Regions from separate parts of the Faecalicatena orotica genome, predicted to be linked through region 1. Evidence: riboswitches for the same ligand, from Rfam matches in the RefSeq annotation. Region 1 holds a riboswitch; the other holds the start of a gene.
The links. A riboswitch is a leader RNA that binds a small molecule or an ion and turns the genes downstream of it on or off. The one in region 1 is predicted to bind thiamine pyrophosphate.
Positions count from the first base shown of each region.

Region 2: it holds a riboswitch for thiamine pyrophosphate, as region 1 does, so the genes downstream of both, thiS (sulfur carrier protein ThiS) here and ABIN22_RS07045 (thiamine-binding protein) in region 1, are expected to answer to the same signal.

Region 1 is NZ_CAJJZH010000003.1:55,715-71,001, forward strand. Features, by position in the region: gene ABIN22_RS07025 (thioester domain-containing protein) at 1-978, shown strand, start outside; gene ABIN22_RS07030 (hypothetical protein) at 1,279-2,256, shown strand; gene ABIN22_RS07035 (response regulator transcription factor) at 2,323-2,970, shown strand; gene ABIN22_RS07040 (sensor histidine kinase) at 2,972-4,084, shown strand; TPP riboswitch at 4,158-4,269, shown strand; gene ABIN22_RS07045 (thiamine-binding protein) at 4,422-4,718, shown strand; gene ABIN22_RS07050 (ABC transporter permease) at 4,687-5,475, shown strand; gene ABIN22_RS07055 (ABC transporter substrate-binding protein) at 5,490-6,506, shown strand; gene ABIN22_RS07060 (ABC transporter ATP-binding protein) at 6,510-7,244, shown strand; gene ABIN22_RS07065 (TFIIB-type zinc ribbon-containing protein) at 7,514-8,611, shown strand; gene ABIN22_RS07070 (TPM domain-containing protein) at 8,675-9,802, shown strand; gene ABIN22_RS07075 (SPFH domain-containing protein) at 9,901-11,253, shown strand; gene ABIN22_RS07080 (NisI/SpaI family lantibiotic immunity lipoprotein) at 11,373-12,194, opposite strand; gene rpiA (ribose-5-phosphate isomerase RpiA) at 12,367-13,044, opposite strand; gene zwf (glucose-6-phosphate dehydrogenase) at 13,069-14,466, opposite strand; gene gnd (NADP-dependent phosphogluconate dehydrogenase) at 14,463-15,287, opposite strand, start outside.
Region 2 is NZ_CAJJZH010000002.1:491,379-506,665, reverse strand. Features, by position in the region: gene carB (carbamoyl-phosphate synthase large subunit) at 1-1,323, shown strand, start outside; gene ABIN22_RS05855 (aldo/keto reductase) at 1,637-2,557, opposite strand; gene ABIN22_RS05850 (hypothetical protein) at 2,723-3,157, opposite strand; gene ABIN22_RS05845 (alanine/glycine:cation symporter family protein) at 3,283-4,665, opposite strand; gene ABIN22_RS05840 (thiamine phosphate synthase) at 4,908-5,507, opposite strand; gene thiH (2-iminoacetate synthase ThiH) at 5,500-6,717, opposite strand; gene ABIN22_RS05830 (thiazole synthase) at 6,726-7,499, opposite strand; gene thiF (thiamine biosynthesis protein ThiF) at 7,499-8,128, opposite strand; gene thiS (sulfur carrier protein ThiS) at 8,133-8,330, opposite strand; TPP riboswitch at 8,506-8,612, opposite strand; gene ABIN22_RS05815 (DNA methyltransferase) at 8,830-10,101, shown strand; gene ABIN22_RS05810 (DNA methylase) at 10,104-10,973, shown strand; gene ABIN22_RS05805 (dicarboxylate/amino acid:cation symporter) at 10,980-12,353, opposite strand; gene ABIN22_RS05800 (AraC family transcriptional regulator) at 12,616-13,491, opposite strand; gene asnB (asparagine synthase (glutamine-hydrolyzing)) at 13,508-15,046, opposite strand.

The DNA.
Region 1 (15,287 bases):
GCAGCAGTACCGGCGCCCCCAAAGGCGGCAAACCAGAACTGCTGCAAAAATACAGGGATTGACTGCTGCAATACGGGAGAAATTCCATCAGATGTAAGCGTACCATATCTGGTATTTTCAGGCTGTCCGAATGAATTAAGGACAGTATGTGGAAGACTATTGATAGGCCCTTTCAGACTTCAGTCCGGACTGACTGGGCAGCCCAGTATTACGATAGAACCTTTATGCACATGTCAGGATGATTTTTCAGCAGTATTTATGGATTTCTGCGGAAATAGTATCGAAACACCGTCTATAGGAGACGAATTTTATCTGGCTGTCAGAACGATGAAGGATTATATATGCTTTACGTTAAGTGCATCATTTACAACAGATGTAACACGTGTGGTTACCATGAAGCCTGAGAGTTCACCAAATTATCAGCCGATTGGAACCGGGCTGCTTAATGAAAGAGTTACAGTTACAGCAGAAATTTGTGTATGCGCGGCAGCAGGTAAAGTAAAAGAGAAATCCTGCAGACCGGGGATAAACATTAATAATAATACTTCAAATAATAATAACAATAATAATAATAATAATAATAGTAATTCAAATCAGGGGGGCGGAATGTATCCTTATCCGCCATGTATATGCGGGTATCCTCCGTATAACGGATATTGGCCAAGACCGCCGTATTTTCAGGAACCACCGTACCCACCATATCCACCATATCCGCCGGAACCACCGTATCCGCCATATCCACCGTATCCGCCATATCCACCGAGGCCGCCGTATCCGCCATGTCCGCCGGAACCACCGTGTCCGCCACATCCGCCATGCCCGCCAAAGCCGCCGTGTCCGCCGGAACCGCCATGCCCGCCAAAGCCGCCGTGTCCCCCATGTCCACCGAAACCGCCCTGTCTTCCAAAGCCCCCTTGCTGCTGTAACCAGTCATGCAGCTCAGAGGAAGAGAAGCATACAGGAACAGCGGAGAGGTAGAGTTTGGACGAAAAAGAAAAAATAACAGGGATTTATAAAATATCTGCCAATAAATCGTAAAAGGGCACATAGTGTAAGTATTTATATTATGCTATACTGAATAAGTAACACAGCGGCGCAGCTGCTGTGTTACTTTCTAAATAAACCAGTTTATTATGAAAAAAGCCCTGCCGGTATCCATCTGTAATAAGTCTGCAACATCTCCTGTTTATGATGAGTGTGTAAGGAACAATAGTAACAAAAGAGTACTGTACTCACCGGTTTATACGGCATTATGACAGGAGAAAGGAGATATGGGTTATGAAAGAGATATGGAGGAAGTACAAGGCTGCGGTTATTGCGGGAGGTCTGGTTGTATGCATGACAGCCGTGCTGGGCGCCGGAATGAAACTTACGAACACGCTGGCTGTCAGTGAGATTGTAAAGGCGGCAGATAAAGAAATGGATGAGCCGTCAGATATAGTCAAAATATATTATGAAGTATGGGATCAGAATGCACCATATAAAGAGTATAATCAGGATCAGGAGACTGCCGCAAAGGTATGTGAAAAGTACGGGTTGGATTATGATACGGTTACGCTGGAAGAAATCACACCAGAAATGTCCTCTTATGCGGAAGCACTGAGGCTTTTAAAAGATTTAGGTAATTCCCCCTTGCTCGAGGAAAGTATTAAGGATGGTAAGGCAGGTCCTGTGCAGTCACTGGAGATGTATATCTGTGAGATTTATGCATTTTCCGGAGGGAAAGATGTGATAGAAGCATACTGCGGGGACCACGGCATTAATCCGGACAAGTCTGTAGTTTCTGATTTAACGGCAGAGGAATTGATTGAAATTGGGAATCTGGCTTTTGATACTTCAGACCACGGGACAGAAAAAGAGAAGGACCGAATTAACAACAGACTGTATAAAGAGCACCAGCTTGACAAGAAGATTGCAAAGCAGGTATGTGAGAAATATAATCTGAATTACGATACCGCGAAGGTAAAAGATATTAAGGGTGAAATCTCTGCCTACGAGGAGGCACTGTGGCTGTTGAAATACCTGGGGGCATCGACACTGTATGAAGATAATGCCGAAAGGGACGGTTATAAGATCGTGGAATGGTCACTGGAAGCCCATATACGTGATACGAACCAGCTCGAGGATGCAAGAAATGCAATCGGAGAATTTTGCAGAAAGAGGGGGATTGACCCGGATAAGGCAGTGATATCTGATTTTTCGGCAGAAGATCTGACAAAGATAATTGTCGATGCGGTTGCGGGGGGAAAGCATTAGGATACCAGTAACTGTTCTGAATTCATGAATAGTTTTACGAATCATACATAAAAACAGGGGGCGCCTATGGCAGATATTTTAATTGTCGAGGATGACAAAAGCATCAATGAATTAATCAGGCGTACAATCGAAATGACAGGACACAGAGGGTTTTCCGCCTTTCAGGGGCGGGAAGCCCTGAGGTCCGTGGAGCAAAAAGCACCGGATCTGATTTTGCTGGATATGAATCTGCCGGATATGAGCGGCTTCGATTTATTGAAGCAGTTCAGGGAGATTCCGGTCATCTGCGTGACTGCAAGGGGCGAGATTTCCGACAGAGTAAAGGGGCTGAACGGCGGGGCCGAAGACTACATTGTAAAACCATTTGCAATGGAAGAACTTACGGCACGTATACATGCAGCATTGCGCCGTTCTCATAAGGAGCAGACACTGTACCGGATCGGGGATGTGGAAGTGGATACGGCGAAGGCTGTTGTTACGAAAAATGCAGAAACGGTAGAGTTGACTTCCCGTGAGTATGAACTGCTGAAGGTACTTCTTGACAACAGAAATATTGCGCTTTCCAGAGACAGGCTTCTGGATCTGGCATGGGGAATGGATTTTTACGGGGATGACAGAACTGTTGACGTCCATATCCGGCGCCTGCGCCAGAAACTGGGGCTGGAGAGGGAGATAAAAACGATATTTAAATATGGGTACCGATTGGAGATTTAAGATGCAGCTATGGAAAAAGAATTTTCTTGTTACATTTCTGTTTTTCCTGATTATGATAGAGGGAAGCCTGCTTGCCCTCCATGCTGTTCTGTACCGCAGTGAACTTAAGGACTGGATCAGCCGGGCTGTATCGGGGGAACAGGGCATCGCCTACATGCTGTCTGGCTATCAGGAAACTGACAGGGGAAAGCTGGAGGAAAAGATAGAAGATGCGGCCAAAAGATATCTGGCCACAGGGGTTAAAATCAGTGTGTCAATTGATGAAGAAAAGGTGGTTGACTATATTCCTTTAGATGCCGCAGACAGCGCCAGACTGCAGGTGGTTACCTGGCGAAGGACACCATATATCCTGATCCGGGACAGCATTGTAATGTCCGGTGGTGCAGTTCTGCACATCTCTTATATGGAAAGTATGGCTTCTTTCAATGATGCACAGAAGCAGCGTATCATACAGATAATGCTTCTTAGTGTCCTGATTGCAGCAGTCATAGGGATTATGCTGTACCTGACAATGAAGCGGATTAACCGGCCGGTTAGCCAGATTGCCCATGAACTGCGCACGCCGCTGACCGGAATTCAGGGATACGCAGAATATCTGATGATGGGGAATCTCAGCGAAGAAGATCGTTTTTTTGCTGCACAGCAGATTGTAGAGAGCTCGCTCAATATGGGGAATATCGTGGAGAAGCTTCTGATTATGGGTGGTATGAGGGAAGGACGCGTACAGATGCAGAAGGTAAGGCTTAAGGAACTGCTTGACCAGATAAAACTGCTGTACCCGGATCTGGAAGTGGACTGCCGGATAGAAACGGTACAGGGGGACCCGACTTTAATACGCTGTATGCTGGAAAATCTGGTACATAATGCGGTGAATGCAGGCGAACATGTAAAGCTTACGGCAGATAAACAGGATATCATCATCTGGAATGACGGAGAGCCAATCAGCGAAAAGAAGTTAAGGCAGATGAACCGGGTTAAGGGGTTCCGCCCGGAATATGCGGACAGGCATGGGTTTGGAATCGGGCTGTGCCATGAGATAGCAGGCGTGCATGGCTGGAGACTGGTCTACAGGTCCTCAAAGGAAGAGGGGACAACTACTTCGGTCATCCTGTGAGGGAAGGGAATCGTGGGAAATTTTTATCTGTCCTTGACATTAGGAGTGTTACAGGATAAACTAAATGTGGAATTAAATAAGACAGGGGTGCTGGTGCAAACCGGCTGAGAGTAAGGTAAACAGACCTTTAACCCGTATACCTGATCTGGATAATGCCAGCGTAGGAAAGTAGATATACAGAGTATACTTATAGAATAAAGAAGTTCTATAAGACATATGAAGCATGCGAACCTCGCCAGACATATCTGACGGGGTTTTCTTTTCGTTTTCAGGATACCTAATTCCAAGATGTGCCATAAGGTATGTCAGAAAAATTCAAAATCAGGAGGAAAAAAGTATGAATGCAAGTGTAGCAATCCAGACACTGCCGGAGGCGGCAAATGATGAGGAACTGATCCGTATCGTCGATGAGGTGATTGACTATATTAAAAGCACCGGCCTGAACTATTATGTAGGACCGTTTGAAACAGCAATCGAGGGAGATTATGATGAACTGATGGATATTGTAAAAGAGTGCCAGCATATTGCAATCCGCGCGGGCGCACCATCAGTAGCGGCTTATATCAAAGTATCCTACAAGCCGGAAGGAGACGTGCTTACTATTGAAAAGAAAGTCACAAAACATCATGCATAAAGCGGGCAGGAACTGGTCAGCCGGCTTCTGGCCGGCATTTGCCATTCTGGTGATTTTAGCCCTCTGGCAGACAGCCAGCGGGACCGGCCTGATCTCAAAGTTTATGCTGCCCTCACCGATAGATGTCGTGAAATCTTTTGTATCTGATTTCCCGGTACTGATGAGCAATGCGAAGGTAACGCTTATAGAAGCATTTGTAGGTCTTGCAATGGGTGTTTTGATCGGGTTCTTGATGGCCGTCTTAATGGACCGGTTTGAAAAGGTTTATCAGGCGTTTTATCCACTGATTGTCCTGACACAGACGGTTCCGACAGTGGCAATTGCACCGCTTTTAGTTTTGTGGTTCGGATATGAGATGCTGCCGAAGGTAATTCTGATTGTCATCGTGACGTTTTTTCCGATCACCGTCAGCCTGTTGGATGGATTCCGTGCGGCGGACAGGGATACGATCAATCTGATGCGTTCAATGGGGGCGTCGAAGATGCAGACATTCTGGTTTGTGAAGTTTCCGGGTTCCTTAAGCCAGTTCTTTGCAAGCCTCAGGATTTCTGCATCCTATGCAGTAGTCGGAGCGGTGATTTCTGAATGGCTGGGAGGATTTAACGGACTGGGAGTATATATGATCAGGGTAAAGAAAGGATTTTCGTTTGATAAGATGTTTGCAGTCATCTTTCTGATATCGGCAATCAGTCTTGTTCTGATGAAGCTGGTCAATTTGCTTCAGAAAAAATGCATGCCCTGGGAAGAAACAAAATAGAGGAGAAATGGTTTATGAAAAAGAGAATTTTAGCGGTTTTACTCGCTGCGGCGCTGACTGCCAGTATGGCCGGATGCAGCGGAAAATCGGAAGATACAAAGAAATCGGATCAGGATTCAGATAAAGACCTTACTAAGCTTACCTTTGTGCTTGACTGGACTCCGAATACGAATCACACGGGTATCTATGTGGCTCAGGAAAAAGGTTACTTTGCTGATGCAGGACTTGACGTGGAGATCGTGCAGCCTCCGGAGGACGGGGCGGAAGTTCTGGTTGCGTCAGGAAAAGCACAGTTCGGTGTTTCCTTTCAGGACAGCCTGATGCCTGCTTTTACCGGAGATGATGCACTTCCGGTCGAAGTCGTTGCGGCGGTTTTACAGCACAACACATCCGGAATTATTTCCCGCAAAGGGGAAGGTATGGACCGTCCAAAGGGATTGGAGGGCAAGAAATATGCCACATGGAATCTGGAACTGGAAAAGGCTACTCTGCAAAATGTTGTTGAAGCGGACGGCGGAGACTTCAGCAAAGTGGAACTGATTCCCAGCACCGTGACGGATGAGGTGTCAGCACTTCAGAGCAAGTCTGTGGATGCAATCTGGATTTTCTATGGATGGGCGGGGATTGCGACAGAAGTTGCAGGTCTGGATACCGACTATTTTGCATTTAAAGACATCAACAGTGCCTTTGATTTTTATACACCGGTCATCATTGGAAACCGTGAATGGATGAAAGAAAATGCGGATACAACGAAGGCATTTTTATCTGCGGCAAAGAAAGGCTATGAATTTGCAATCGAGAACCCGAAAGACGCCGCCGACATCCTGTGCAAGGCAGCGCCGGAGCTTGATCCTGACCTCGTACAGGCAAGTCAGGAATACATGAAAGACCAGTATAAAGCAGAAGTCAGCCAGTGGGGATATATTGAACCTGCAAGGTGGAATGCTTACTACAACTGGATCAATGAGAACGGCCTGTCCGAAGAGGAAATCCCTGAAAACACAGGTTTCAATAACGATTATCTGGAGTAGAAAATGGCAGAACTGATAGTAACAGATGTGACAATGTCCTATGAAGGGCAGAACATTATTGAGGATATTTCCATAGAACTGCATGAGAACGAGCTGGTCTGCCTGTTGGGAGCTAGCGGCGGAGGGAAGACGACCCTGTTTAATGTGATTTCCGGTCTGAATATACCGGATAAGGGGAGGATATTGCTTGACGGGCAGGATGTCACAGGACAGCCGGGCCATATCAGCTATATGCTGCAGAAGGACCTGCTGCTTCCCTACCGTACGATCGAAGATAATGCGGCACTGCCGCTTCTGATCAAAGGGGAGAAAAAGAAAGCGGCAAGAGAGAAAGTGAGCCCTTATTTTGAAGAATTCGGGCTGGAAGGAACGCAGAAGAAATATCCGCATCAGCTTTCAGGAGGAATGAGACAGAGGGCAGCTCTTCTTCGGACTTATATGTTTTCGAAAGATGTCGCCCTGCTTGATGAACCGTTCAGCGCACTGGATACTCTGACGAAAAGCGATATGCACAGGTGGTATCTGGATGTCATGGATAAGATCCGGATGTCCACATTGTTTATCACTCATGATATTGACGAGGCAGTCCTGCTGTCGGACCGGATCTATCTTCTGACAGGGGTCCCGGGAAAAATTACAGAAGAAATCATGATAAAGGAACCAAAACCCCGGAGGAGGGATTTCAATCTCTCGGAGGAATTTCTGGAATACAAACGGATGATTATAGAAAAATTGTAATGAAAAACAACAGGTAAATGAAAGCGAAAACAGAATGGACAGGGGACAGACCTGTCAGAAAAAGATACGCGCGGGTATCTGCCGGCAGAAAAGTCAGGCAGATACCCGCTATTTTTGTATTTACATTTGTATGACGTTTGTTTCGCTAGATGTCTGTTTTCGTTGGAAGACTTTTGTGTTTTAAAATTACAGGATTCTATGATATAATTAAAACTAATTAAATGAATTCTTTTATGAAAACGAACCGAATGAGAAAAGGAGTATGAAATATGAGTACAAAAGGCTATAAATGCCCGTGTTGTGGTGGAAACCTGGTGTTCAGCAGTGATACCCAGAAGCTTGAATGCCCTTCCTGTGGCAATAAAGTCAGTGTGAATGCAATCCGGCAATATGCAGAGATTGTAGAATCAACTGATGGCCGGGGAGATACATATGAATGGGAGGAGGGCTCCTCGGAAAACCCGATACAATGGAAGGTAAAAGAAGACGGTACGAAAGTCTATACCTGTCCTTCCTGCGGCGGAGAAGTGGAGGCTGATGAGACTACGGTATCTACAACCTGCCCATATTGTGACAGCCCTGTGATTCTTCCGGAACAGGTGTCAGGAGAGTTCAAGCCAGACCTGATTATCCCTTTTATGTTGGATGAGGGGGCCGCAAAAGAGGCGTATAAGAAGTTCTGTAAAGGGAAGAAGCTTTTACCTAAGGCTTTTCGCTCTGAGAATAGAATTAAAGAAATCAAAGGGATTTATGTCCCATTCTGGCTGTTCAGCTGTCAGGCAGAGGGGACAATGGTTTTTGATGCACAGAAAAGAAAAAAATGGAAAGATGATAGTTATGAATATACACGAAATGACTATTACCTGTTGTCAAGAGAAGGGGAGATGAGCTTCGAACACGTACCGGTAGACGGCTCCACTGAAATAGACGACGCATATATGGAATCCATAGAACCTTTTGATGCAGGAAAGGCAGTAAAGTTTCAGGAGGGGTATCTGTCAGGCTATGAAGCTATGAAATTTGACCTGTCTAAGGAAGCGTGCCGGGGCCGGGCTGAGGAAAGGATAAAAAGCACATTTGAAGATGCCCTGATGAAGTCTGTCAACAAAAAGGAATATAGTGCCATTACACAGAAAAGCTGCAGTATTACTTGCAGAAAAGGAAAAATAAAGTATGCATTGCTTCCGGTATGGCTGCTGAATATAAAGTACAAGGATCAGATATACCGTTTTGCAATAAATGGACAGACAGGGAAACTGGCAGGAGAACTCCCAGTTGATAAAGGCCTGTTCTGGAAATATGCACTGGGTGTGTTTGCGGGAAGCAGTGCAATTATATACATACTCATGATACTTTTCTTACTATAAGTGCCGGAACAGGAAATGCATCAGAAAATATGGAGACTATATATGATGGAAGAGGGACAGAAAATGAAAAGAATACGATTTTTTGCGGCAGCATTGATTTGCCTGTTTCTGGTAAATATAATACCGGTATCAGCCAGTGATGTAGTTGATCTGCCGAAAGTGATTGACAATGCGGAACTTCTAACGGATGAAGAAGAAGCAGAATTAACTGGGCTAATTAACACGATTGTTACACAATATCAGATAGATGTCGTACTGGTAACGGAAACTCAAAGGCAGGAGGCGGATGTCCAGGCCGAAGCTGATATGTTGTTTGACAGTAATGGGTACGGGATTGGGGAAAAGAAGGATGGAGTGCTGTTTTTAGTGGATATGGGCGCTGGTGAGTGGTCCATTTCAACGCATGGAGATGTGATTAATTTGTTATCTGACTATGACATGAATGCGTTGGGGCAAAATGCGGCACAGAGTTATTTTTCCAATGGACAGTTCGGTGCCGGATTTAAAAGCTATCTTGAAGCACTAACCCAAAAATTCGAAGAGAAATTGAATCCTCCAGCAGACAGTCAAAATGCAGTGGAGGGAAGTCCTGATACAGATGCAGGGAGACAAACTGCGGGCAATCAGCCGTCAAACAGCGGCTTGCCGGCAGACAAGCAGTCTAATGTGCAGGTGGAAGAGGCAGAGGCACCTAAAACACCTGCTGCTTACATAGTTCCTGCCCTTATATTAGGGCTGATTATATCCGCCGTCTATATGGTTGTGATGCGGCTAGGAATGAAGACGGCATATAAACAACAAAATGCCGATGTATACAGGCGTAAGGATGTTTCTGCGCAGATTCGCAGGAATGATGTGCTTTTAACGAGTGATGTAAAAAAAGTTCCTGTAAAACAACAGAGGCAGGAACCGCCAGAGAATTATAATCAGTCCCGGTATCAGGAACCGTCTGAACGTTATGATGAGAGAAGACGTAAAGAACCGCCGAGACGTCAGGAACCACCGAAACGCCAGAATACGTCAAAGTACAGTGAGACCCACACTACGGTCCATACGAGCAGGAACGGTGAAAAGCATGGGGGTGCGAGCGGTCGTTTTACTCAGGAGAAGCCAAAACAAAGCAAGGCTGATACAACGGTCCATACAAGCAGGAGCGGTGAAAAACATGGCGGAGGCAGCGGTAAGTTCTAAATCGGGGAGAATGCATACATAGAAGAAGTAAGAGTGTTCCGGTTTACGGGATATTCCGTGAACCGGAACCTAAAATTTGAATCAGGAGGCAGGAGGATATGGGATTATTAAAGGCAGGAATCGGAGCGGCGTCGGGTGTACTGGCAGACCAATGGAGGGAATATTTTTATTGCAGGTCTATGGAAGCGGGCGTTATTGTCACAAAGGGGGTAAAGCGCACATCCAAGAGGAGTTCCAATAAGTACGGAGAAGAAAATATTATCAGCAGTGGCTCGATTATAGCGGTCAATGAAGGACAGTGTATGATCATTGTGGATCAGGGTGAGATTGTTGCATTTTCTTCAGAACCCGGCGAATTTGTATGGGATAATTCTTCAGAACCCACTATTTTCTGGGGCGGCTTTGATCAGGGAGTCGCAGATACTTTCGAGAAATTCTTGAGCCGTTTCACGATGGGCGGGGATACCGGGAGTGACCAGAGGGTTTATTTTTTCAATACAAAGGAACTTTTAGGCAATAAATACGGTACTCCGAACCCGGTGCCGTTCAGGGTGACAGATCAGAATATAGGGCTGGATATGGACATTGCAATCCGTTGTTTCGGGGAATATTCGTTCCGCCTGAGTAATCCGATTCTGTTCTATAAAAATGTCTGCGGAAATGTGGAAAAAGAATTTACTGCAAAGGACATGGAAAGCCAGTTAAAAAGTGAACTGCTGAATGCCCTTCAGCCTGCTTTTGCACGGATTTCAGAGATGGGGATCCGCTACAGTGCGCTGCCCGGCCACACAATGGAACTTACAGATGCCCTGAAGGATATTCTTTCAGGTAAATGGAATGATACAAGAGGGATTGAAATGGTATCCATTGCGATCAGCAGTATCCGTGCATCTGAAAAAGACGAGGCATACATTAAGGAACTGCAGAGGTCTGCTGTATTCAGAGACCCGACTATGGCAGCCGCATATCTGACAGGCGCGCAGGGAGCCGCTATGCAGTCGGCAGCCGAGAACAAAGAAGCAGGGCCTGCTATGGCATTTATGGGGATGGGAATGGCCAATCAAATGGGTGGAATGAATTCCCAGAACCTTTACCAGATGGGAGAGCGGGAAAAAGAGAGCCGGCAGTATAACGGCCAGCAGCAGAACCGGCAGAATGAACAGCCTGCAGCAGACGGCTGGAACTGCAGCTGCGGAGCCATTGGGAATAAAGGAAAATTCTGTTCAGAGTGCGGAGCTCCAAAACCAGTACAGGAAACAGGGTGGAGCTGTAGCTGCGGAACAATAAACAAAGGAAAATTCTGCACGGAGTGCGGTGCAAAAAAGCCTGAGGGGGTTCCCCAGTACCGTTGTGATAAGTGTGGCTGGGAACCTGAGGATATGACGCACCCGCCTAAATTCTGCCCAGAATGCGGAGATCCGTTTGATGATGGAGATATTGTTTCAAAGTAAGGGTAAGAATCAAGAAAAAATCGGGACGCAACCGTCAGGCTGCATCAAAGTGTGCAGGCTTCTCATAAGCGGAAAAGAGCGGTGAGACAGCCTGCATATTTTATATTGCAAAGACTTTTTTATTTAAGCAGCACGGCATAAACATAATTATAATTAATTTCAACCGCAAGACGGTCTCCAGCATCTTCACTCAACTTATTCACAGAACCAAATATCCAGTTTTTTCTGGTCTGTTGTGAGAAATAACCTGGCACCATCTCAATATGAGTAAGTTCATCTAATGTGAGCTCACGCCCGTTTTCCGCATTAAAGGTTATGTTTCCTGTAAGTGTACAAAGATAATCGCCTAGTTTCTCATCTGGTACCTTTTGGTCTGTAATCTGATATAATTTTCTGTTCCAGACGAGCTGTCTGACATCATTTTTATTTATTTCCGGCAAATCACTTTCAGAGATGTCGGAGCCGGTTTGTTTTGTAAATACTATTTTAACATCCCCATCCTTTACATAGTCTGATAATACGGCCCGATGGAGGGCATGGTCCGCATCTACGATCAGACAGGTAGAATCTTCACGGTCTTTGTATTTATAAACATTTAAATAAGGAACATAATAGGCGGCGTGATTAGATTCATCAGCCAGACTTTTTAAGCTGCCAACGATATTCAAATCCATGTCCTTCATTTTAGTTATTCGGTAATCTTCGGTGACGGCAGCGTATTTCGAGATGAAGCCGATCCAGTCACCGCTGTTATTTTTATCGACAGTGTCGTTTAGTATCGTATAAGACTGTTCTTTATAAATGAACTTTGCAGCATCCTCCTGATCCAGATAACATTCCGCTTTTCCCTGTTCTTTCAGGATATGTGTTCTGGCTGAACATCCCGTTGTAAGCAGTGTTAGGGATAAGAGAGGCAGTAAAATAATAAGAATCCTTTTCATAAATATCCGTTTCATATGTATCTGTTCCTCCATTTGATATCATTTATTCTTAGCACAGACGTGGATTGAAAAGCACGGTGCTCTCTTTTATATTCCAAGTATAGGGTTTAATTATCAGGATTCTATCAGGATTCAAAAAACAAAAAGAAGCTGCTGCGGCAGCTTCTTATCTTTATCTTTCTTTCGTTTTTACGATGACTCCATTTTTAGTTCCAACGATGATTTTCTCGCATATCGGACTGAAAAATCCGGTTTCCAGAATGCCGGTTATTTCTTTCAGTTTATGTGCCATGATTCGATAATCCATATCAGCGTTTCCAGCCAGGTCAAGAATATAATTCCCATTGTCAGTGGTAAATATTTCGCCGTCCCGCGTTCGAAGCTCCGGGATAAATCCAAGGTCCTTTATTTCTTTTTCGGTAAAATGGTATCCGAAAGGCGCAGTTTCTACAGGAAGTGGGACGTGGCTTAAGTGGGGCATGAGTTTTCGCTCATCCATGATCCAGATGACCCGCTTTGCTCTGGTGGCAATCACCTTTTCGCGGAACAGGGCACCTCCGCCTCCTTTGACTGCCTGATATGCAGGATCTATCGCATCGACTCCGTCTATTGCCAGATCGATTTCTCTGACTTTTTCTATATCAACGAGTGGAACCCCATTTTGCCGGGCCAGATCTTCCGTGGCACGGGAGGTTGCCGTAGCATGGATCTGAAGGCCCGCGGCGGCCAGCTCGCCGAGATGCTGAACCAGATAGTAAACAGTGGAGCCGGTGCCCAGTCCGAGCATCATGCCGCTTCTGATTTCTTCCGCCGCCTTCAGGGCAGCGGCCTTCTTTAATTCTTCGGTCATTTTTTACCAGCCCCCTTTTCGTTTTTATTCCATCCACTGGTGCCCTGTGCGTGCCAGAAATTCATTGGACTCTTTCGGACCGTGTGTTCCCGGGGCATAGGGATAAACCTTTAGCCCTTTTTTTGTAAAAAGTTGTTTCAGCTGTTCGATATAATTCCAGCTGATTTCGATCTGATCCCACTGTGAGAACCATGAACGCTCGCTGTTTATGCATGCGGTGAGAAGCCGCTCATAAGCCTCCGGGGTGTTCAACTGATGTACAAGATCGCAGTTCTGGCAGAAATCCATTTTTGTCGGGATGATATCATCGGTATCGCCGGGGCGTTTGATATTGAACTGGAGGTAAACGCCTTCTGTCGGCTGGATTTTGATGATCAGGACATTTGGCTCCACTTCCGGCATAGAACGGCGAAAAACGATAGAAACTTCCATCTGCCGCGTGCCTGTCTTTTTCCCTGTCCGAATATAAAATGGCGTCCCTCTCCAGCGTTCATTGTCAATGTAGAGCCGCAGTCCGGCAAAGGTTTCTGTGTTGGAGTCAGGGGATACCAGAGGTTCTTCACGGTAACCTTCATACTGGCCCAGCACAAGTGTATCTCCGATGTCTGCCTGCCCCACAGGACTGAGGGATTTTAGTACTTCCACCTGTGCGGTATGCATATGGGTACTGTTGAATACTTCCGGCTGCTCCATTGCAACGATTGAGAGGATCTGGAAAAGGTGGTTCTGTACCATATCCTTCAGTGCGCCGCTGGCATCATAGTAACCGCCTCTTGTCTCCACACCCACGTCTTCCAGAGCAGAGATTTGCACGGACTCGATGTAGCGGGAATTCCAGATGTCGGTAAAGATCGGGTTGGTAAATCTTATTGCCTGAATATTGCGGACCATTTCTTTCCCCAGATAATGATCGATGCGGTAGATCTGCTCCGGGCCGAAATGACTCTCCAGTTCTTCGTTTAATTTTTTCGCGGCCTCAAGGTTTTCGCCGAACGGTTTTTCTATGATGACCTTCCCCTGACATGCCCCTTCCACCGTTTTTAGTCCGTCTGCAATCACGGAAAAGAATCTGGGGGCTACGGCAAGATAGAAGATATGTGAGCCGATGTCATCCTTTGAAAAATATTCATCAAGACGCCGGTAATCTTTCGGGTTCGACAAATCCATGCGGAAATAATCGATCTGACCGGAAAATGCGTTGAAGGTCTCTGCGGAATAAGGGAGTCTGGAAAATTTCTTTACCCAGTCATTTGCCAGAGCCCGGTAAGAGCCGCTGTCGTAATCCCTGCGTCCAATAATGACGATACGGCTGTTTTCCGGCAGCTTGCCCGTGTTGAACATGGTATAGAGGGCTGGCAGCAGTTTCCGGAAGGTCAGGTCTCCGGTCCCGCCGAAAATGGTGATATTTGTATGGATTTTCATAGTGATTCCCTCCATTCATGGTGAAATGCCCCATCCCTGTCTGTTCGTTCGAAGGTGTGGGCGCCGAAGCAGTCCCGCTGTGCCTGAATCAGGTTTGCACCGCTTGCTTTTGAGCGGAACTCATCCAGATAGGATACTGCATTTGCAAAAGCAGGAACCGGCAGGCCATTTAATATGGCCGTGGAAACGACACGCCGAAGACTGTTCTGGTTCTGATTGATCCGTGCGAGGAAGAATTTATCGAGGATCAGGTTTGGAAGTCCTTTGTCTCTATGGTATGCTTCCGTGATATCGTTTAAAAATGCAGCCTGAATGATACACCCCGCCCGGAAAATGGATGCGATCCTGCCGAGATCCAGATTCCATTCAAATTGTGCGGATGCATCCTTCATAAGGGCAAAGCCTTGGGCATAGGCAATGATTTTCCCAGAGTAGAGGGCTTCGCGCACCATCGAAGCAAACGCTTTTTTATCACCTGAATAAGGAATGTTTTCTGCATTTTGTGCCGGAAGGGTATCCGGGATCAGCCCAGAGGCTGCTTTTCTCTGTTCCAATTGATTTGACATTACGCGTGCGTTGCAGGCGGCCGTGATCATGGAGATGTCGACTCCCTGATGGAGGGATTCGATGCTTGCCCATCGCCCGGTCCCTTTTTGTTTTGCACTGTCCAGAATGTGGTCAATTAAGTACCCCGGGGCAAGATCATCTTTCTCACGGAAAATATCCGCGGTAATCTCGATCAGATAACTCTTCAGTTCGCCTTCGTTCCACTCATGGAATGTTGCAGCTAGTTCCTCATTTGTGAAACCTCCTGCGTATTT
Region 2 (15,287 bases), on a different contig from region 1:
TTTGGCGGGCAGACACCACTGAACCTTGCCGCAGACCTGGAAAAGAACGGCGTGAAGATTCTGGGAACCGCACCGTCTGTCATCGACCTTGCAGAAGACCGTGACCTGTTCCGTGCAATGATGGAAAAACTGGAAATCCCGATGCCGGAATCCGGAATGGCTGTTAACGTAGACGAAGCAATCAATATCGCAAAGGAAATCGGCTACCCGGTTATGGTTCGCCCGTCCTATGTATTAGGCGGACGTGGAATGGAAGTGGTATATGATGATGAAAGTATGTCCAACTACATGCAGGCTGCGGTAGGCGTTACACCTGACCGCCCGATCCTGATCGACCGTTTCCTGAATCATGCAATGGAGTGTGAAGCGGATGCAATCAGTGACGGAACACATGCATTCGTTCCTGCAGTTATGGAGCATATCGAGCTTGCCGGCGTACACTCCGGTGACTCCGCATGTATCATCCCTTCTGTACACATTTCAGAGGAAAATGTAAAAACGATCAAAGAATATACAAGAAAAATTGCAGAAGAAATGCATGTCAAGGGCCTCATGAACATGCAGTACGCAATCGAGAATGGAAAAGTATATGTACTGGAGGCTAACCCACGTGCATCCAGAACCGTGCCGCTTGTATCCAAGGTCTGCAACATCCGCATGGTGCCGCTCGCTACCGACATTATCACTTCCGAAATTACAGGAAGACCGTCTCCGGTGCCGTCATTAAAGGAACAGAACATCCCGAACTACGGTGTCAAAGAGGCCGTGTTCCCGTTCAACATGTTCCAGGAAGTAGACCCGGTACTCGGACCTGAAATGCGCTCCACAGGAGAAGTGTTAGGACTCTCTGCCTCCTACGGTGAAGCCTTCTACAAGGCTCAGGAAGCAACCCAGACAAAACTCCCGCTGTCAGGAACTGTACTGATCTCCGTAAGCCGCAAGGACAAACCAGAAGTTGTAGAGATCGCAAAAAGCTTTGCTGAAGACGGATTTAAAATTGTAGCGACAGGAACGACCTACGACCTGATCCGTGAAAACGGAATCGAAGCTGAGAAAGTAAAGAAACTCTACGAAGGCAGACCAAACATCCTGGACCTGATCACCAACGGAAAGATAGACCTCATCGTCAACACACCGGTAGGAAAAGACAGCGCCCACGATGACAGTTACTTAAGAAAAGCAGCAATCAAAGGAAAAATCCCTTACATGACCACAATGGCAGCCGCAAGAGCCACAGCCAAAGGAATCAAGTACGTGAAAGAACACGGCAACGGGGATGTAAAATCCTTACAGGAACTGCACAGCGAAATCACAGATAAATAGGAATCATTTCTCATTTGAGTCACTACCTTCCGATTCGAATAAAGCAGCCCGGAGTAACCGGGGAAGGGGCTTATGGGAATGCGGGTTTTGATGAAAAGCAGCCCTAAATGAAAACGAGCGGGAAATGAAGGCTGAAATCAGGCTTACAAAGCCTGATTTCAAGCCGGCCTACAGAGTAAACGCATCCAGCGTTTACTCGCATGCCGGCGGTGCCTTCATTTCCCGCTCATTTTCATCTAGGGCTGCTTTTCATCAAAACCCGCACTCCCATAAGCCCCTTCCCCGGTTACGCCGGGCGGACTCTATTCGAAACCTAAGGCAGTATATGCCCCGCACTCAAATAAATCTGATACCACTCTTCCCGCGTCAGGTTTATTTCGCTTCCCTGTGCGATCTCTTCCAGCCTGTTCAGGTTGGTTGTCCCTGCGATCATCTGAACATGGGCCGGATGTCTTAGTATCCATGCTGTTGCTATTGTAGTTGGTGTGGCATCATAACGCTCAGCCAGATCCTCCAGCTGCTGATTCAGTTCCGGATACTTGCTGCTGCCAATAAACACGCCTTCAAAGAACCCATACTGGAATGGTGACCATGCCTGAATCGTCATATCTTTCAGCCTGCAGTAGTCCAGAACACTGCCGTCACGGTCTACTGCCCCGTCTGTCAGCATGTTCACTTCCAGCCCGCTGGCAATCATATTAGAAAATGGAATACTCATCTGAAGCTGGTCCGTTACGATGTCCTGCTTGACATACTTCTTCAGCAATTCTATCTGCATCGGCTTGTGATTCGATACACCAAAGTTTCTGACCTTTCCGGATGCGTTTAAAAGGTCAAATGCTTCCGCAACCTCTTCAGGCTCCACAAGGGCATCCGGGCGGTGGAGCACCAGAACATCCAGAAAATCTGTGTTCAGTCTTTTCAGGCTGTTTTCTACGGATTTAATAATATGTTCCTTAGAAAAGTCATACATAACACCGGGTACGATTCCACATTTGGACTGGAGGATAATATCCTCGCGTCTGAACTCGGTGCGTTCAAATGCTTCTGCGAACAGCGTCTCACATTTTCCGCTGCCGTAAATATCTGCATGTTCAAAGAAGTTCATGCCAAGTTCCATGCATTTATTGATATAATTCTCCAGATCTTCCTCATCCAGAGCATTAATTCTCATGCATCCCGCCGCGATTACCGGAACTTCCAGGCTGCTGGTTCCCAATGTCATTCTCTTCATCTCTTGTATCCTCCTGCATAATAATCGACTTCATTATAGTATCAAAATAAGGAAAAGACCCAACGTAGTCCGCTTGATAAAGTGGCATGTTGGGTTTTCGTTTCTATTATTATATGCTTACCAAAATAGCTTCGTCAAGAGCTTTCAGGGAAATCAGAGACGAAGCTACAAAAACGGCTTCATATCCTTCATGAAATCTTCAAGGGCTTTGACTAATTTTTTTGCTATGGACTTCGCCGGTTCTTCCGCCTCCGTATTGCTGTTGAGGGCCTCGCTAATTGATTTGATTCCCATGCTGCAGCCATCTATCATAAGTTTTGCCACCTCTCTGCGGTTACCCTTGACCATAAGTTTCATCTCTGTCGTCATCCAGGAAAAGGCTTCCGCCATTATGGGTGGTTCTTTTTCGGGTTCCCCGTATTTACGGAGCTGCTGTGCGGTTTCTTCGTCCAGCCTCTTGTATTTTTCATCATAATGCCCGATTACTTTCTCCAGTTCTGCATCTTCCGTGATGAACTTCCTGACCTGTTCGATGCTGTCGATCCCCATTTTACAGCCTTTGCTGCATTCATTCAATAGTTTTACCGTCTGTTCTCCCACACATAATACCTTCTTTCATTTTTTCTTTAGTGTGGGCTTTTTTTGTAAAAATATTCCTCTTCTTGTAAGATCAATTCTGTTGAAAAACGAAAAAGCGTGAGACCTTTCGATCTCACGCAGGGTAGTTATTTCTTTAATTTGTTCTTTCTGAAGTTATTATAGTAGTCGTCATGTACGCTCTTAACTACCTTACTTAAGAATACAAGGCCGATGATATTCGGAATAACCATCATACTGTTAAAGCAGTCTGCCATATCCCATACAAGGCTTACCTTTGCAATAGAACCAAGTACTACACATACACATACCAGAACTGTGTAAATCTTTACGGCTTTCGGTCCGAATAAGTATTTTATATTTGCTTCTCCGAAGAAATACCATCCAATAATGGTAGAGAATGCAAAGAAGAACATACAAATCGCGATAAAGATTGATCCGAATTTGCCGAATACTGCTGTAAATCCTGCCTGTGTCAGTGCTGTTCCTGTTAAAGAACCATCTGGTGTTACCGAGCGTGTTGTGATGATAACAAGTGCTGTTAATGTAAGGATAACGAATGTATCAATAAAAACTCCCATCATTGCTACAAAGCCCTGCTCTGCCGGATGATCTACTTTTGCAATTGCATGTGCATGAGGTGTGGAACCCATACCTGCTTCATTTGAGAACAGTCCACGTGCAACACCTTTCTGCATTGCCTTCTGGATTGTAGCTCCAAGCACACCGCCGCCGATTGCCTGAGGAGCAAATGCACCTACAAAGATTTCTTCAAATGCAAGCGGAATATTCTTGAAGTTAGCAAAAATTACGATAAGTGAACCAATGATATAGAACAATGCCATAATTGGTACGACTTTTTCTGTTACAGAAGCGATACGTTTGATACCTCCTGCAAAGATCAGGAATGCAAGGATGGCAACAATCACGCCTACGATAACAGGATTGATACCGAATGCTCCGTTGAATGCGTCTCCGATGGAGTTGGCCTGTACCGCATTTCCCATGAAGCCTAATGCAAGAATGATTAAAACTGCAAAGACCCCGGCAAGTATCTTACCAAACATATTGTTGTGGAATGCTGCCTTTATGTAGTATACCGGACCGCCGGTAACCACGCCGTCTTTTCCGACAACTTTGTACTTCTGTGCCATCATGGCCTCTGCATAGATCGTTGCCATTCCAAAGAATGCGCTGACCCACATCCAGAAGATCGCTCCCGGACCTCCGACTGCAATTGCTGTTGCCGCTCCTGCCAGGTTACCTGTACCTACCTGTGCAGCAATTGCTGTTGCCAGTGCCTGGAAAGATGACATACCGTCTGCCCCGGCTGCTCCCTGCTTTTTGAACAGGCCCCCAAATGTCCGGTTCCAGCCCTCTTTGAACCCTCTGATCTGAACAAATCCCAGTCTGACTGTAAACCAGACTCCTGCTCCGACGAGTACTACGATCAATAAATAGCTCGTCAGAAAATCATTCACCTTTACAACAATTTCTCCCAATGCTTCCAATGGCTGATCCCCCTGTTCTTAGATTATAGTGTGATTCTATAAATCTATTTATTTTACCTATTCACTAAAATAATATAGTATATTTGCCAACAATTCAATATGTGGAATTGCACAGAATTTATAAAAATTTAATAGAAATTTTATTAGTGAAATTTTTAACGGAGTCCTTTGATTTTACGGGGGTTTCCAACATTTTTGACATTTTTTTGTCTAATAATTACAAAAATAAATTTTGTGCACTTTTACCATTGCATACATTCTGACATCACACATATGCCTGCTGCGCCGCATAAAACCATACTTTCCACGCATTTTTCCGACGCGCTCATCCCGCCAATCGCGTAGACCGGAATCTTCACGGCTGTGCAGACGGAACGTAAAAAATCTTTCCCACGGGGTGCTGCTCCCGGTTTGCATCCGGTCTCAAAAATATGTCCGGCCGTGAGGTAATCCGCTCCCAGCGCTTCTGCCAGAAGTGCCTCTTCAACGGAATGTACCGAAGCTCCCTTCTTCCTGATATGAAGTATTTTTTTCTTAGATACAGGGTGATGCATCTCATCCTGCAGAAGATTCAGAGGATAATGAACCACATCAATTCCACATTGTACAGCCGCATCTGTATAAGTATGTGCAATGCATTGCACGCCATATCTGAGACAGATTTCCTGCACCTGTGCCAGAAGCCGTGCATACTCATTCACAGGCAAATCTTTTTCTCTGACCAGCACCGCTTTCGGATGCCTGGAGCAGATTCTTTCGATTTGCTCCATGTAAGGGCGGTCACATAAATTTCTGTTTGTAACCGCGATGATATTTTTATAACAATCTTCCCCCCTACACATACAGATAATCCTTCATGACCGGCTGCAGGTCCAGATCAAGCAGATCCTGATAGACCTCCTCCACCGAACGCCCGTCCGATATTTCAAACTGGTCGTCGCCCTTCTCTTCGATGTCTTCCACATGTTCGCCGATTCCCGTGCTGACGCCGGCGGAAATCTTCGTGGCCGCAATATTGACAAGATTGTTCCTTACCCGTGCACATTCCCTTGTCGAAACCGTTATACTCGAATACGGCATAAACAGTCTGTAGGCCGTAACTACCTGAAGGAGCTGCGGTTCATGGACATCCATCGGATTGATCTTCTCGTTATTGATAATCGGGCGCAGCCGCGGGCAGGAAAATGCGATTTCGGCGTGCGGATATTTTCTCTGGAGCAGGTAGGCATGCATTCCCGTCGCAAATGCGTCTTTGCGGAAATCGTCCAGTCCGAGCAGCGCCGCAAAACCAACGCCCCGCATCCCGCCTCTGAGTGCACGCTCCTGTGCATTCAGCCTGTACGGGAAGATTCTCTTATGCCCGGCCAGGTGGAGTGTCTCATATTTTTCTGCATTGTAGGTTTCCTGAAATACTGTCACGTAATCAGCACCGCATTTGTGGAGATAAGCGTATTCATCCGAATTCACGGGATATATCTCCAGACCGATGACGTTAAAATATTTTCGTGCAATTTCACAGGCTTTTCCGATATATTCCACACTGGATTTTGCCCTGCTCTCCCCTGTCAGGATCAGGACTTCTTCAAGTCCGCTTTCAGCAACCGCCTTCATCTCCTTCTCGATCTCTTCTTCGCCAAGCTGTGCCCGGTTAATCTTGTTATGACAGTTAAACCCACAGTAAATGCAGAAATTTTCGCAGTAATTGGCTATGTAGACAGGGGTAAACATATTTACACCGTTTCCGAAATGCTTCCTCGTCTCTATTCTTGCACACTGTGCGAGTTCCTCCAAAAGGGACAGCGCCGCAGGGGATAGAAGCGCCGCAAAATCCTCCGGTGTGCGGCTGTCGTGTGCCAGTGCACGCCGGACATCCGCTTCTGTATACTTGTTGTAATCGTATGTATTCATGGCAGATAATACCTGTTCCTGAATTTCCGATTCGATTACTTCCATCCCCGGGAGATAGGTCATATGGTCGATACGGTTTTTCTTCTGCCACTCCTTGATTTCAGCATTTAAAATACTTTCATTTACATGATTCTCTTTGCTCATTTCTCCTCCTATTCTGCCAGAAACCCGGTAAGCGGTGATGAGGCGCTTGCCCCCTGGTCCAGTACACGGCCCAGCCCTGAAAGATATGCACTGCGCCCGGCTTCCACTGCCTTTTTAAAGGCTTCGGCCATTGCAGGGATATCTCCGGCAGTCGCGATCGCCGTATTCGCCATGACCGCTGCCGCGCCCATTTCCATTGCTTCACAGGCCTGTGAAGGTTTTCCTATGCCGGCATCCACGATGACCGGAAGGTCAATTTCATTGATCAGAATCTGGATAAACTCTTTTGTACAGATCCCCTTGTTAGAACCGATCGGTGAACCCAGAGGCATGATACAGGCTGCACCGGCATTTGCAAGGTCCCTCGCCGCATTCAGATCTGGGTACATATAAGGCATTACGATAAAACCTTCCTTTGCCAGAATTTCCGTCGCCTTGATTGTCTCGTAATTGTCGGGGAGCAGATACTTGGAGTCATGGATAACTTCTATCTTCACGAAATCCCCGCACCCGATTTCTCTGGACAGACGGGCTATCCGCACTGCCTCCTCAGCATTCCGGGCTCCTGAAGTATTCGGAAGGAGCGTTACATTTTCCGGTATGTAATCCAGAATATTTGCCATTCCTCCCTCATTTGCCCGGCGCAGGGCCAGTGTAATAATCTGTGCCCCGGCCTTTTCCACGGCTGCCCGTATCAGTTCCAGTGAATATTTGCCCGAACCTAAGATAAAACGTGATTCAAAACAATGTCCCCCGAGGACCAGTGTGTCTTTTTGTTCCATTATTCTTTTCCTCCTATAATTAATTCTGTGATCAGATTTGCTTCATGGGCGGCGCAGAGTGCCACTCTGGGCGCCATCAGCCCATTTCCGGGCGCGGATTCTGCGGTCTCATCCCCGCACAGGTAAAAATGTTCTGTAATCTTCCTCGTATGGATCGCATTGCTGCCGCCATATCCAGCCATGCCGGATGCCGCTATAAGAAACTTGTCCGGGAAATGTTCCAGAATCCCGTTGACCAGCATTGCTTTTGCCTCCGGTTCATCGAACGCCTCACAGACAATATCTTCCTCCTGAAACAACTGCTTCAGATTCTCCGGCGTCACTTTCACACAATCTGTCTTAATATCCAGATACGGATTGATTTCCTCAAGCTCCTGTTTTAATGCCTCTGTTTTGTACAGGCCGATATGCCGGATAAAATACTGCTGCCGGTTAAGATTGGTGATATCCACCCGGTCAAAATCAATCAGGTGCAGGTGCCCGGCGCCGATCCGTGCCAGTGCAAAGGCCACATTGGAGCCAAGTCCGCCAAGCCCGGCCACCGCCACTCTCGCAGTCTTCAGTTTTTTCTGTATTTCCTCTGTATGCCGCTGGATAAGCGCCGCTTCTATTTCTTCGAATGTCAGCATATAATCAGCCCCCTCCCACAAAACTTACAACCTCGATCGTATCCCCGTCCTCCAGACAGACCTCTGAAAAACATCTCTTCGGCACGATATCCCCGTTTCTTTCAACAGCTACACGCTCCGCCGGGTGTTTCATTTCCCTAAGCAGGTCCGCCACGGTCATCCCGGCTGTAAACATCCTGTCCTTTCCGTTTACTTTCAGCATATCATTTCCTCCTCTCGATCATTTTCATGTTTCTTTTATTATGGAAAAAGAGTTCACAAAAGAAATACACCCGCGGTGGTGCACCCCTTCATGAACTCTCATTCACTCTCGTCGGTACTGCTTATGTAATTTAAAGCCAAAACGCAAAAACGGGAAATGCCTCAGGCACTTCCCGTAATATTACTTACTTCCGTTCCTACGTTGGCATTATCCAAATCAGGTATATGGGTCGAAGTTCACAACTTCCTCTCAGCCTATCTATAAGCTCCCCTGTTCAATTTATGTGTATAAATATACATGATCACAAATTTTTTGTCAAGCTTGAAAAAAGCAAATTCTGTACTTTTTTGCGATTATTTGTTACAATATAGGTCGATAACATAAAGTAGGCGTCCTCCGTGAAAAGATTGAAAAAATGCTGGAAATTCTATCAGGAACCCTTCGGGATTAAATTTTGTGTTATACTGTAATTTTAGACCAAAAATGAAAGGAAACAACGATGGCTAACAGCATTCAAAAAGACAGCACTTCAACTTTCATCGATAATATGTCCCTTCCACTCCACAGGTGGTACCGCTATTCAGCCGGTTTCTCAGCAGAGTGGGTTGAAAGTATGATTCATGAATATCTGGCCTCCAGCCAGCTTTCGAAAGATGCCGTCACCGTTATGGACCCGTTTGCCGGTTCCGGAACAACACTATTAGTATGTGATAAAATGGGGATCTCTTCCATTGGATATGAAGGACACCCGTTTGTTTATAAAGTAGCAAAAGCAAAGTTATCATGGCCTGCCGACACGGACCTGTTCATCCGCGAGGCCGATAAGATACTGGACTGTGCTAAGCATTTAAAGACCAAGATGTATACTTATCCTGATATCGTTTATAAGAGCTATGATATCGATAATCTGAAAAAAATAAATTATTTGAGAAAAGCACTGGAAATCAATAAGGATGATACAGATGAATATCTTCTGGCATGGATGAATTTTATTTCAATCCTGCGCAGCGCTTCGCATGCCGGAACTGCCACATGGCAGTATGTGCTTCCCAATAAGACAAAGGCAAGGGTCGCGGATGCATACGAAGCCTTTCAGAAACAGACGGACATCATGTGCGGGGACATGCAGTATATGCAGGCCCATTCCCATGAGTCCAAAGCAAATCTGTTATTTCAGGATGCGAGGGAAGATTCTGACGTCCCTGCTGACAGCGTAGATCTGATTATCACTTCTCCCCCGTATGCGAATAATTATGATTATGCCGACGCGACCCGTCTGGAGCTGTCCGTACTCGGGGAAATCAAGGGCTGGGGGGATTTGCAGAAGAAGATACGGCCAAATCTGGTCCGCTCCTGTTCACAGATGGTTTCCCGCGAGCGCAAAGATACTTATGAATTTCTGAAGTCACCGCTGCTCGAACCGATCTACGAGGAAATACTGGACGTCTGCAGGCAGCTGGACGCCGAGAAGGAGCTCCACGGCGGCAAAAAGAACTATCACACCATGATCGCGCTTTATTTTCTGGATCTCGCTAAAATCTGGAAGAACCTCCGCCGCGTCTGCAAGGATGGTTCCCTGACCTGCTTTGTAATCGGCGATTCCGCACCTTACGGGATTTATGTTCCGGTCGATGAATGGCTGGGCAGACTGGCTATTTCCGCAGGTTTTAAAGAATACTGGTTTGAAAAGACACGTGATCGAAATGTAAAATGGAAAAACAGAAAGCACAGCGTTCCCTTAAAAGAAGGGCGCCTGTGGGTGAGGGGGTAAAAATGGCAAAATCACCGGCACATCGTTTCGGGCAGATTATCGGCGACCTGCTGGAACTGACTATCATTAATTACTGCAGGCCGATTGCAGAAGAATACGGAATGTATCTGGACTATAAGCATAAAAGACCCGCCAGAAACGGGCGAAAAGAGGTCATATGGGCCGATGTCAACGAGAATAAGCACAAACTGGACATCGTGATAGAGGAGAAAGGCAGCGAGTTTGTCATGGGCCATCCCCGCGCTTTCATCGAAATGGCATGGAGACGGTATACAAAACACTCTAAAAACAAGGCCCAGGAAATATCCGGGGCCATCAAACCGTTAATCAGCAGATACAATATTTATTTACCGTTCTTTGGCGCGGTGCTTGCAGGGGATTTTACGGATAATTCGCTGAGACAGTTGAAATCGGAAGGTTTCCGCATCTTATACTTCTCAATGGCGGAAATCGAAAAGGCATTTGCCACTCAGGGAATCGATGCCCACTGGGAGGAAGATACTCCGGAAGAAGAACTTCAGAAACGGGTGGAACAGTACGAAGCGCTGACTCAGGAGCAGACTGACGTGATCGCCAAAGCCCTCCTTGACAATAACCAGAGCCAGCTGACTGCGTTCTGCGATGGTTTAAGAGATGCCCTCCAGAGTAAAGTCACCGGGATTGATGTCGTGACATTGTATGGCAGTTCCAATGAGTGTTCCAACGCCGCCGATGCATGTGCACATATTTCTAAGGGGATATCCACACAGACACTCGGCGCAGAACATTTTTACCAGTATGAGATTGTAATTAAATATTCAAATGGTGAGAAGATCCCCCTGCCCTTTCAGTCTCAGGAAGATGCGGTCAGGGCTTTAAATAAGTTGTTCTAAATATTTTTATTTGTTCCCCTGCTTTTCTGTAAGAAATATCTCGTCATCGAGAAGGTCTGTGCCCCGTGCAACGACTGCGGCCGCAACATTTGCGGTCGTAACATTTACCAGTGTGCGGGCCATGTCTGAAATATTGTTGATCGGCATCAGGAGCACAACGGCTGCGACCGGCAGGTTCATTGCACTGAACAGTGCAACCGCTGAGACGACTCCTATGCCCGGCACTCCGGCCCCGCCGAGAGACAGCACCAGTGTCATGAATGCCAGAATAACATATTCTCCCACTCCCCAGTCCAGTCCCGCCGCATTGACATAAAACAGAACCAGAAGCACCGGCCAGATGCAGGTGCAGCCCGGCATGCCAATTGTCGTTCCCAACGGCGCGGTAAAGTTTGCCACTTCTTCATCTACCCCGACTTTCTTCGTCAGCCCCTCGATTGTCACAGGAAGCGACCCGACACTGCTCTGCGTCGTAAACGCAACGGCCTGTGCATCAAAAATCTTCTGAAAAAATCTAACCGGACTTACCTTTGCATAAAACTTCAATAAAATGGTATTAAAACCGTAGGTATGCAGGAAGCTTACAAAATAAATCAGCGCAACGAGCAGAACCAGCTGGATCAATGCAGTCCTGTCGCTGAATAATTTCCCCGCCGATCCCGCTACAAGGCATAGTACCGCGTAAGGAGTCAGGTCGATCACATATGCCAGAATACGGTATATAATTTTCTTGACCGCCTCTATTAAATCCCGGAATCCTTTTACTTTCTCTTCCCCTTCCTCAGATGCCACACCGACATAAGAAACTGCCACGGCAATCGCAATTATGATGATGGCGGTCACATTGTTTGATGCCATATCCCCGATCACATTCGCCGGGAACAGGGACAGCAGGACCTGGTCAAACGATGTTTTCATCCCCTCATAGGAAGACAGCGTGCTGTCTGTTACCGAAGAAATATCGGAAAACACGGCGCCCCCGCTTTTACCGATCCCTGTTACAATTCCAAAGAACATACTCAGGGCAATAGCGGCCGCCGCTGAAAGCAGGAGCCAGAAAACGGATTTTAGTCCGATGCTTTTCATCTTTTCTTTATTATTCAGTGAAATAAAACCGGATATCACAGAAACGAGGACGACCGGGGCAACCAGAGCCGTGATGATATTCACATAGATCTTACCGATCAGTTCCAGCCAGATGAGCGATGCATTATCCTTTGATGAAAATAAGATACCCAATACAGCCCCCATCACAAGACTGCTCAGTATCACGAGTGTCCAGTTTACTTTGTAAGCGATATAATTCAATACTTTAAACAGAAGCAATGCAATGGCCAGCACCAGCAGCGCTGTCCAGTTTATACTTAACAAAAGGTCCATATAAAAATCTCCTTTTCTTTCCGCTATGACAATGATGCCTTTTTAGATATACCTCTATAGTTTATTACCTTGTAGCTTATCCATCAAATAGAAATTTATCATGTATTTATTGGCGATTTCTATAAAGTGGCTGTAATTCCCAGTACTTTTTATTCAATAACTCTAAAAAACGCACAGCAGACGTTCAGTACAGTCCTGCTGTGCGTTTTAAGATTCCGGCACAAATCACACCGGAAAAAACTTTTATTCTCTTGTCAAAACCTTATTTTTCTTCTACTGTAATCCAGATTTCGCAGTGATAGTCCGGGTCATCCACTTCTGCACTCGGATACACTTCAATGCACACGCCCCCGGCCGGCTGGTATTTACTCGCAGGGAAAAATTCCGTGTATATTTTCTTCCAAAGCTCCCTGAATGCGTCCGGCATGGCCCCAGTGCACGGAAAAATCACCCATGTTTCAGCCGGTATCTCTTCTACTGTCAGGCCTTCTTCGACTTCACCTTCTGTATATGCTGCCCCAATCGCATAGTCAAAATCTTTGCCTCGCATTTCCCCCATGCTGATTCCCACGATGGCATCGCCGAATATATTTTCCGGACGTAAATATCTGCATAAAGTGTCGATCGTACCATTCTCTATACACTCCGCCCATGTGGCCTGTATCGTTTTCTGCGTGATCTCCTCTTCGCCGCCTCCATACCTTTCCTTCTTTGCAATCACCCGGAATGCTTCTCTCTTCTCAATTCTGTAATCCATTGCCGTTCCACCTTCTAGTATCAGTTTTACGGAAACTCTGGAAAAGGATTTGAGATTCACATTCCCGGTTTTCGCCTGCTGGGGCGTAATCCCGTGGAATCTGGTGAATGCCCTGCTGAAACTCTCCGGATTGTTATAGCCGTACCTCAGTGCAACATCAATCACTTTACTGCCGCCCGCGGATAATTCCGTCCCCGCAAGTGACAGTCTCCGGTTCCGGATATACTCGCCTAAGGAATATCCACAGATAATATGGAAGACCCTCTGGAAATGAAAGTTTGATGAATAAGCCTGCGCTGCAACCTCCGCGTAGTCTATCTCTTCCCCAATATGGTCCTCTATAAAATCGACCGCATTCTGCAAGCCCTGCATCCAGTCCATCTTTGCATCCTCCTGTTTAGCGTTTTACAAAGTATTCTTCATACCAGACAAGGAATGTATAGATAGTCCATATTTTTCTCCAGTTATCGGAATTACCACCAATATAGTCGTCGAAAATCGCATTGATCTCGTCTACATTGAAGAACTTCTCGGCCATCTCACTGTGGAATTTCTCCCTCACATCCTGATTGTATCTGTCGTCTGCCATCCATATACGAATCGGCACAATGAATCCCAGTTTTTTACGGAAAGCAATCTCTTCCGGCAGTACTTTTGCCGCAGCCGTGCGGAACGCTACCTTATTCTGTTCTTCGTTTACTTTATATTTTGAAGGCATCCTTGACGCAATATCAAAGATTCTTGTGTCCGTAAGCGGCATCCTGATCTCCAGCCCGGCAGCCGTACTCATCTTATCGACATTCAGGTAAATATCTCCCTCAAGCCAGATCTGGATGTCTACATCTGACATCTTGGAAAGCGGGTCAAGCCCTTCCGTTTCCTCATAAATCCGTTCTGCCAGTTCGATCGGAAGAACGTCCGGATCGTATTTTTTCAGAATCCGTTTCTTCTCGTCTTCCTTCATGATGTTTGTATTGCCGACATAAAACGTTTTTAGATTTTCCCCATAGCGTTCTGCATTGCGGTACATATTATATCCGCCGAAGAACTCGTCTGCGCCCTCCCCGGAATAGCAGATCTTCGTATGGTCGGCCGCAACCTTACAGCCGATGGCAAACACGATGGCCGAAGCATCCCCGAGTGGCTGCTCCATATTGTACATCACATAAGGAACTGTTGCGAAATATTCTTCCGGAGTAATGACACGTCTGAAAAACTTACGCCCGAGAATATCTGCCGTCTGCTGTGCTAATTTCGATTCATCAAACCGTTCTTCCTCGTAGCCGCAGGAATCCGCCATCTTTACATCAGACATCGCCAGTACATAAGAAGAATCCACCCCTCCTGACAGGAATGACTGTGCAGTCTCATCAGCAGACTTCACCTCCGTCATAATCTCCTGAAGCGTTGTATGGATTTCATCCGCCCACTCATCAAGAGACTTACTTTCGTCCGGATGAAATTCCGGCGCCCAGTATCGATGAATCCTCAGTTCCCTTCTCTGCCATGTCAGATAATGCCCCGGCATAAGCTTCTTCATGCCGCGGAAGAAAGTGTTCTCCCCCGCCGGGTATGTAAACGTCAGATATAACTGCAGCATCTCCTCATTCAGCTCTTTCACAAATCCCGGCTGCTCCATAATCTTGCGGACAGAGGTGCCATACAGGAGCTTCCCGTCCGCCGTCTCATAATAATAGAACGGCTTCGTGCCAAACTGATCCCTCAGACAGAAAAGTTTCTTCTCCTCGTCATCCCAAAGGGCAAATGCAAACATCCCATGCATGTGATTGGCCATGTCAGCTCCCCATGCTTCATATGCCTTCACTAAAATTGCCTGCTCACGCTCTTCCCTCGGTAAAGAAGAGTCAATCTTAAGCTCCCTGCAAAGCGCTTCCCAGTTTCGAATATGTCCACTGTATTCCTGAATTTTTATCATGTGTGTGTCCCTTTCGTATAAATAAATTTTCTTATAAATAGTTTGACTTCTTCAGTTGATTTACTTGTCCATTTTAGCATATTATTAAATATTGGGCAACAAATGGGGTGGAAGATGGGGGCTTTCCAATCATTTTACCATACATACTCCTCCATCATTTCCTCCAAAGCAGTTTCTACCTTCTCATCAAATACTCTCGTGACTGACATTTTTGAAACAGCCATTATCCGCAGCTGCAGTC